2 regions of the Micromonospora sp. WMMD710 genome follow, and region 2 is predicted to be linked to the other one. Evidence: riboswitches for the same ligand, from Rfam matches in the RefSeq annotation. Region 2 holds a riboswitch; the other holds the start of a gene.
The links. A riboswitch is a leader RNA that binds a small molecule or an ion and turns the genes downstream of it on or off. The one in region 2 is predicted to bind cyclic di-AMP.

Region 1 (4,073 bases), 2.3 Mb from region 2:
CGACCTGCGCCACGTCGGCCTGTACCTGGGCAACAACCTGATGGTGCACGCGCCCCGCGCCGGAAGACCGGTGACGGTGGCTAGCCTCACCATGCCGGTCGCCGGTTTCCGCAGACCCGGCTGATCCGCCCAGGCACGACGACGGCCCCCGGTCACCGACCGGGGGCCGTCGCGGTTTCTCAGCGGGGTGCGCCCGCCGGGCACGGCAGGAGCTGCACGTCGGCCAGGTTGACGTACATGATGCGGTGGCCGAACTGGATCTGCGCGTACCGGTTCTCGCCGCGGATCACCGTCCAGTCGCCGGGCGAGGACCCGTCGAACGTGCTGGCCCGGTAGTACTCGCCGGCCAGTACCGCGCCGACGGCGTACCGCTGCCCGGCGGCGAGGGTGTACTGAAGTGGGGAGATCGTCTGGTAGGGCACGCCGGCCGGGTAGGCCGCCTGCTCCGGGTACGCCCGCCCGTACACGGGGATGGTGGCCCGTCCGGGCTTCGGGGTGGCCACCACGCCCACGGTCCACCTGGCCGTCGGCGCGGACGCCGGGTTGTGGAACCAGGCGCGTTGTCCGAGGTACCAGATGGCCGTCCAGTCCCCCTGCCGGCCGGCCAACGCGTACGTCTGGCCGGCGGAGGCCCGGGCGCCGTGATCCGACACCTCCATGGTGTTCGGGGTGCCGTCCGGGCGTAGTGCGATGTCGTTGACCAGGGGCGCGTCGGCGGACGGCGCGGTGTGCAGCACCACCGACGAGGAGCCGCGCGGCGCGCACGGCACGCCGGGGGTGACGCATCCCGTGAACACCGGTTGGTTGGTGGCGGGGTCCGGGTCGATCCGGACCAGCCCGGTGGCCGGGGTGCCGGTGTCCAGTCGCGGCGCGTGCAGCAGGTCGAAGTAGTGCGACCAGTCCCAGTAGGGCCCCGGGTCCCAGTGCATCCCGCGAACGGTCGACGCGATGGTGCCGGGCACGTTGTCGTGGCCGATGATGTGCTGGCGGTCCAGCGGGATGCCGAGCCGCAGCGCGAGGTGCCGGACGAGTTTCGCCGAGGTCCGGTACATCGCCTCGGTGTACCAGGTGCCCTGCGCGGCGAAGCCCTCGTGTTCCAGGCCGATCGACTTGGCGTTGACGTACCAGTTGCCGGCGTGCCAGCCGACGTCCTTGGTCTTCACGTGCTGGGCGATGTGCCCGTCCACCGAGCGCAGTGAGTAGTGCCAGCTCACGTAGGTCGGGTCCTGAACGAGTTTCAGGGTGGTCGCCCAGCTCGCCTCGGTGTCGTGGATGACGATGTACTCGATCTTCTGCCGGGCGGGCCGGTCGGAGAGGTCGTGGTTGCCGTAGTCCCCGTCGCCGAACGCCTCGTAGGGCGCCGGGATCCATTCGCAGGAGACGGTGCGGGGGCATTCCAGCCCGTCCGGTCGGGCCAGCCGGCGCAGGCCCAGCCGGTCCAGCCAGGAACGCTCCGGCTGTACCGCGCGGGCCGGCAGGGTGATCCGTTGGCCGTCGTCGGTCACCCGGGACTCGCCGGCGCCGATCGTCGTGAAGACCTCGTCGGCGAAGGCCGCCGCCGCGTCGGCGCTGTCCGCGCCGGCGTAGCGGGCCACCGCGCCGTACCAGGTGGCCGGGTCGGTGCCGGCGCCCACCGGGGCACCTAGCTCCTTCTGGTACGCGGCCAGCAGCGCCGCCCCGCCCCGGATGTTGACGTCGGGGTCGGTGCGCAGCGACTCCGGCGCCGCGCCGGTCAGGGTGGCGGCGGTGTCCACGGTCTGCAACGCGGTGCCGGGTGGTGCGGGGTCCGCGGCCTGCGGGGGCGCGGGTGCCAGCGCCGGACGGGAGTCGTCGCCGCGCGGGTCCTCGGTGCCGGCGTCGTGGTGACCGCGCCCGGGCAGGGCGGCCACGTGGCGGGCGTCGGTCAGGTGCATCGGGCCGTAGCCGCCGCTGGTGCTCGGTGTGCCGGCGTTGCTGTCCCAGCGCGACTCCAGGTAGGAGACGCCGAGCAGCACGTCGATCGGTACGCCGTACTCCGCTGCCGCGGCGGCGTACCGCTGTTGACGGTCGACGGTGGGTGCGGCGGCGGCCGCGCCGGCGGGTAGCGGTACCCCGGTCGCGGCGGCGACCACGGCGGCGGCGAGCAGGGCGCGCCGGCCGGCGGACAGGGTTGGACGGTGCATCGAACCCCCTAGATTCCACGGACAAAGGTGAGGTCACCTTCGCGCCGCCCGGGAGTCCGCGTCAATACCTTTCCATGTATCGACGCGTTCGGAAGGAAATCTTCGCCTATCGCCGGCGACCCTCTCCGATCGGTACGGAGTGTCACGGCCGCACGGGTTGCGGATCGGTAACGGGCGTCTCTACGCTGGTCATTCGTCGGCCCGATAGCAGGTCCGCCCACCCCGGGCGGTGACGGACCGACACCGCCGAGTCGTTTCCGAACGAACCGGGGACCCAGGTTCCTCGGGGTGAATCCGCAGCCACTGCGGTAGGGCGCCGACTTCCCGCCCGAACCCGTCAGCTAACCCGGTAGGCGGTCAGGAAGAAGGAGAACGGAACCCCGGTGGCACTCCATGCCCCGCGGCCGCCGTCCGAGCGGCCGGCAGCAGCCGGCCCGACAACGATCGTGCCGCGCCCACGCTGGTCCCGCTTCACCAACGCTCTCGCCGCACTGGTCGGCGTCGCCGTCGTCCTGACGGGCAGCGCCACGGCGGCCCACGCCGACCCGTCCGTCGCCGAGATCGAGCGCCAGATCGACGCCGACTGGAACAAACTCGAACCCATCATCGAACGGCACAACGCCACCCGGGCCGACCTCGCCGTCAAGCGCAAGCAGGCCGACGCCCTGGCCGCCCGGATCGCTCCCCTGGAGCGTCAGGTCGACGCCGCGATGGACAAGGTCAGCGCCCTGGCCGTGCGTGCGTACAAGGGCGAGAACGTCTCCACCGTCAACGCGGTGCTCGGCAGCCGGTCGCCGAGCGAGGTGGTCGGGCAGCTCGAGATGCTCGACCGGTTCGCGCACAACCAGCAGCAGGACGTCCGCCAGGTGGCCGACCTGCGTGACGAACTGGCCGCGCAGAAGGCGCCGCTGGACGAGATGGTGACCCAACTGGGCCGTACCGAGGCGCAGTTGGCGGCGAAGAAGAAGCAGATCAACGAGGAGATCGACCGCCTGCAGAAGCTGCGCCTCAAGGTGTACGGCAACGGTGGCGGCGGCCCGCTGCGTCCCGCGCCCTGCCCGGCCAGCTATCCCGGAGGTGCCGCGGGCACGGCGGTCAAGTTCGCCTGCGCCCAGATCGGTAAGCCCTACGTGTGGGGTGCCGAGGGTCCGAACTCGTACGACTGCTCCGGGCTGATGCTGGCCGCCTGGGCCAAGGCCGGGGTGTCGCTGCCGCACAACGCCGCCGCGCAGAGCCGGGTGACCAAGAACGTCAGCAAGGGCGACCTGCTCCCCGGTGACCTGGTCTTCTACTACAGCGACATCCACCACGTCGGCATGTACGTCGGCAATGGCTGGGTGGTGCACGCCCCCCAGGCCGGTCAGCCCGTCAAGATGAAGAAGGTCGGCGACGGCCCGATCCACAGCTACGGCCGCCCAGGCTGACCCAGCCCGGACGCCCGAGGGCCCGCCGCGATCCGTTCGCGGCGGGCCCTCGGCGTCTGCCCGGTCGTGCGTCGCGGGTCAGCGGGTCGGCCAGGTACGCCAGTGCTGCCAGGCGCGGCTGGGCGTCGGCCCCCGCTGCCCCTGGTAGCGCGAGCCGTACACCACCGAGCCGTACGGGTGCTCGGCCGGCGAGGAGAGCCGGAAGATGCACAGCTGGCCGATCTTCATGCCCGGCCAGAGCGTGATCGGCAGGTTCGCCACGTTGGACAGCTCCAGCGTCACGTGCCCGGAGAAGCCCGGGTCGATGAAGCCGGCGGTGGAGTGGGTGAGCAGACCGAGTCGGCCCAGTGAGCTCTTCCCCTCGAGCCGGCCGGCGAGCTGGTCGCCCAGCGAGATGACCTCGAGCGTCGAGGCGAGCACGAACTCCCCCGGGTGCAGGACGAACGGTTCGCCGTCGGGCACCTCGACCACCGAGGTCAGGTCGTCC
Region 2 (4,073 bases):
CACCATCGCATCGCTCTCGTTCCGAGGTGTCGACCATGGAGACCGTCGTCTTCTACCAGTTTCTGACCGAGGTGCCCCAGGCCGCCGCCATCTGGTCGGCCCTGTTCCTGCTGGCGTTCAGCGTGCTGGCCGTCCTGGTCGCCCGCCCGGAGCGGGGCGGGCCGACGGGGGAGCCAGCCCCAACCGCGCCCACCGCCCGTGAGGTGGCCGCGGCCGAGGCCGCCGACCTGCGGCGCTACGCCGAGGAGGTGGCCGTCGCGGCGGCCGGCGCGGCCCAGACCGCCCGACGGCGACGCGCTGACTGGCTGATCAGTCAGGAGCGGGTGGAACGGGCCTGGGCCCGCTACGACGAGGCGGACGCCGCGGCCCGTCGCTTCGCCGGGGCCGGGGCGCTGCCCACCCCGCGCACGCCGCACACTCCTGCGGAGTACGCCGCTCGGGAGCGTTACCTGCACCGCGCCGCGATGGCGGCGCACTGGCGCGGAGAGTTGACCATGGGGCAGCTCGGCGACGTGTTCGGGCACCGGCGCGGGTGGGATCCCCGCCGGCACCCGGTCGAGCAGGAGGCCCTGATCGCCCGGGCGATCAGGGACGCGAGGCGCGCCGACTACGCGGTGGCCGCCGGGCGGGAGCGGTCGGCCTGGCGGGACGCCGAGTTGGCCGCCGAGTCGGCCAGCACTCTCGCTGAGGAGGCGTACGCGGCGGCCGCCCGGCTCCGGCCGACCGCGGTGCCGGCCCGCCGGACGGCGACCCGGGTGTTCCGTCCCGCGGTGGTGGCGCGGTGGCGTCCGGCTCGCGTCGGATGAGCCCGATCAGCGGTTGAGCCCGATCTGTGCTGTGAGCCCGGTCACGGGCCCGGGAAATCGGGCGTCCGGCGCGATCGGCCCGATTGGTCCCGCGATTTTGGCGACGTTGCCGGCGGCCTGTCCGGTTGTCGACCACAGGCGTCGCCGTCACCGGTTGTCCCATCGAGTCACGTCATCGGCAATACGCGCAGAAATTGTCAGGCGAAATGATGTTTACGCAGGTGGACACGGCTTGGCAAGGGCTTGAACCGGCCAGTATTGTCGTCCCGTCCGGTGCGGTAACCGATCGCAAGAGGCGACGCCGCGCCGACCCGCTCAATCGTGATCAACGAACCGGGGACCCATCAGTAAGTCCGGGGTGAATCCGCGAGCCACGGCCCGCGGTAGGGCGATCTTCCCGCCCGAATCCGTCAGCTAACCCGGTAGGCGGTGTCGGAAGGAGTTCCATCCTCGTGCAGCACCTTTCCACCCCTCGGTTGTTCCTCCGCCTCCACGGCGCCACGGTGCCCCCGCTCATCCGGTCGGTGAGCTGACCCCCCGGGTCACCGTTTTTCCCGCCCGGCCGCGCCGGGCGTTCCCCTGAGCGGTTCACCATCCGCGGACCCCGGTCCGCGCGCTGGCGCCTGCCCGGATACCGGCTCGGCCCCGGTGTGCCGCTCTCCCCCGAACCGTGGAGGACCCCGTGAAGCACACCCTGCACCGTCAGCTCCGCCGCCTCAGCACCGAGCGCCCGTACCAGATCGTCGCCGCCTCCGCCGCGGCCCTCGCGATCGCGACCACCACCGGTGTCCTGCTCGCCGACGCCGACGGCGCCCCGGCCAGCCAGCACACCGCGACCACGGTCGCCGAGATGCGCAGCGACACCGCCGCGTCCCGCAGCCAGGCGCGCGTCGCGGCCCCCTCGGCCAGCGTCGCGCCCAGCACCGCCGCCCCGGCCGCCAGCGCCGCGTCGCCCGCCGCGAAGGCCAGCGGCAACCCGGACCTCACCCGGAAGCCGACGCCGCCGAAGCCGCCCGCGACCAAGGTGCTCGACTACGACTACGAGGCGCAGAACACCTACTACAACTGTGGTCCGGCGGCCACCCGCAACGCGCTCAGCGCCAGCGGTGTCGACCGCACCCTGGACGAACTCGCCGTCGAGCTGGGCACCACCGAGATGGGCACCAACTCGGCCGAGGACACCACCCGGGTGCTCAACGCCGAGGTGAAGGGCTCCCCGTACCGGACCCGGATGTTCGCCGGCTCGCCCAGCCCGGCCCAGATGGATCGCCTCCAGGCCGACGTGGTCGCCGCGATCACCGACGGCCGTGGCGTGGTGGCCAACGTGGTCGGCGACGCCACCGACACCGACGGCGGCTGGCACTCCTACGGCGGCGGGCACTACATCGCCGTCGTGGGCTACAAGGACAACGGTCGGACCGTGCGGATCGCCGACTCGGCGAACGCTGCCGACCCGTCGTACTGGGTCACCACGATCGACCTGGCCAACTGGATCGCCACCCGGGGTTACTCCGCCTGACCCAGGCGGTGGAGCGCCGCGGGCGCCGTCTCCCACGAGGGGGCGGCGCCTGCGGCGTCTTCGTGTCCCGCTCAGTAGTCGATGAAGCCGTACAGCGCGAAGTGGTTCGACTTCGTCCCGCTGACCGTGTGGCCGATGCTGGACGGCCGCACGCTTCCCTTCACGAACAGATAGTCGATCTTGCTGGAGCCGCTGGTGGCGGCCGACCCGTACCCGGTCATGCCGTAGCCGCTCAGCGTGCCGGCCGCGATGCCCGTGCGGTTCGCGTCGATCCCCACGATCCGGATCGTGGAGGCGTTCAACAGGCTCGTCGCGTCGGCACCCAGGTGGATGCCGCTGTTGGCGATGCCCCGGTCACCGTCGCCGGCGCACGCGTTCTGCCGGTTCTCCTGTGGCAGGTGCATGGTCGCCGCGAATACGCTGGTGCCGGTCGCCTTGACGGTGAACCGGGCCGCGATGGCGCTGGTCCGCTTCCACTTGTCGTAATCGGTGCTGTCCGGGTCGCTGTTCGGCGGCTTGTACAGCGTGCACCCGGCGCCGTCGGCGTACGCGGTGCCCGGCTTGAGCCAACCCGCGCTCCAGTACTTGGAGATGTCACCGGCGGCGAGGCTGAGCGTCCTGGTGTTCCAGATGATCCCGTTGGTCTGCTTCTTCTTCAGGTCGCCGAGCGACTGGGAGCTGCACCGGTGGGTGCTGCCCCACGGCTCCGGATCACTCCAGGCCACGATCGCGCCGTACGTGCCCGCCGGGTAACCGAACATGGCCGACAGTTGATCGGCGTACGCCTCGGCCTGGCCGGTGCCGCGCACCTGCTGCACGATGAGGATGTCGGGGGCCGCCACGCCGCTGGTGCCGGTGCGTCCGGCGTCGTCGACCAGGATCGAGCTCAGGTGGTCCGGTCCGGAGATCCGGGTGCAACTCCCGTCGGAGTTGTTCATGACCAGGTTCTCGATGTTGTTGTTGTAGACCCGCAGGACGCGATCGGCCGCCGCGACGTCCGCGACGGGTGCCGGTGTAGCGAGCGCGGGTACGGCCGGTGCGCTGCCGAGCGCGACGACCGTCACCGCCGCCACCAGTGTTGATCGATACCTTCTGAGCACGGGGGCTCCTCTCCGCGACGACGATGCCCCGTCCAGGTGCCGCACTCTACAGTGGATCTTTGTCGGTCGGGTCCGCGCACGACGCTCGTACCTGGCCGCGAACCGTGGGAGACTGCGGCCGTGGGGGATGAATCGGGTGGTCGCGCCGGGCGTGGGCCGGTCCTGCTGCTACTGCACGGGATGGGGGCGACCGGCGACGTGTGGCTGCCCTCGGCGCCGTTGCTGGAGCAGCACTGGCCCGGGCGGTGGCTCGCCCCGGACCTCGCCGGCCACGGCTGGTCGGCGCCGCTGCCGTCGTACTCCTTCGCGGGCCTCGCCGAGCGGATCGCCCACGGCCTGGCAGCCGACGACCGGCTCGTCGTGCTCGGGCACTCGTTGGGCGGCGTGGTCGGTCTCGCGCTGGCCGCCCGCGACGCCGGGCTGCCGGTGGACGCGGTGGTCGGGGTGGGCATCAAGGCGGTCTGGTCGCCCGCCGAGCTGAGCCGCACCGCCGACCTCGCCGCCCGTCCGGTCAGCTGGTTCGCCAGCCGCACCGAGGCAGCCCGCCGCTACCTGCGGGTGTCCGGGCTGGCCGGCCTGCTCCCACCGGACCACCCGGTCGTGGACGCCGGGCTCCGGCGGGTCGACGGCCGGTGGCGTCTCGCCATG

Region 1: it holds a riboswitch for cyclic di-AMP, as region 2 does, so the genes downstream of both, O7620_RS24510 (C40 family peptidase) here and O7620_RS13700 (C39 family peptidase) in region 2, are expected to answer to the same signal.

The regions. Positions count from the first base shown of each region.
Region 1 is NZ_JARUBD010000001.1:5,291,364-5,295,436, reverse strand. It holds gene O7620_RS24520 (C40 family peptidase) at 1-124, shown strand, start outside; gene O7620_RS24515 (peptidoglycan recognition family protein) at 180-2,162, opposite strand; cyclic di-AMP (ydaO/yuaA leader) riboswitch at 2,397-2,532, shown strand; gene O7620_RS24510 (C40 family peptidase) at 2,546-3,586, shown strand; gene dcd (dCTP deaminase) at 3,665-4,073, opposite strand, start outside.
Region 2 is NZ_JARUBD010000001.1:2,989,368-2,993,440, reverse strand. It holds gene O7620_RS13705 (hypothetical protein) at 36-806, shown strand; cyclic di-AMP (ydaO/yuaA leader) riboswitch at 1,109-1,250, shown strand; gene O7620_RS13700 (C39 family peptidase) at 1,477-2,325, shown strand; gene O7620_RS13695 (hypothetical protein) at 2,397-3,425, opposite strand; gene O7620_RS13690 (alpha/beta hydrolase) at 3,546-4,073, shown strand, end outside.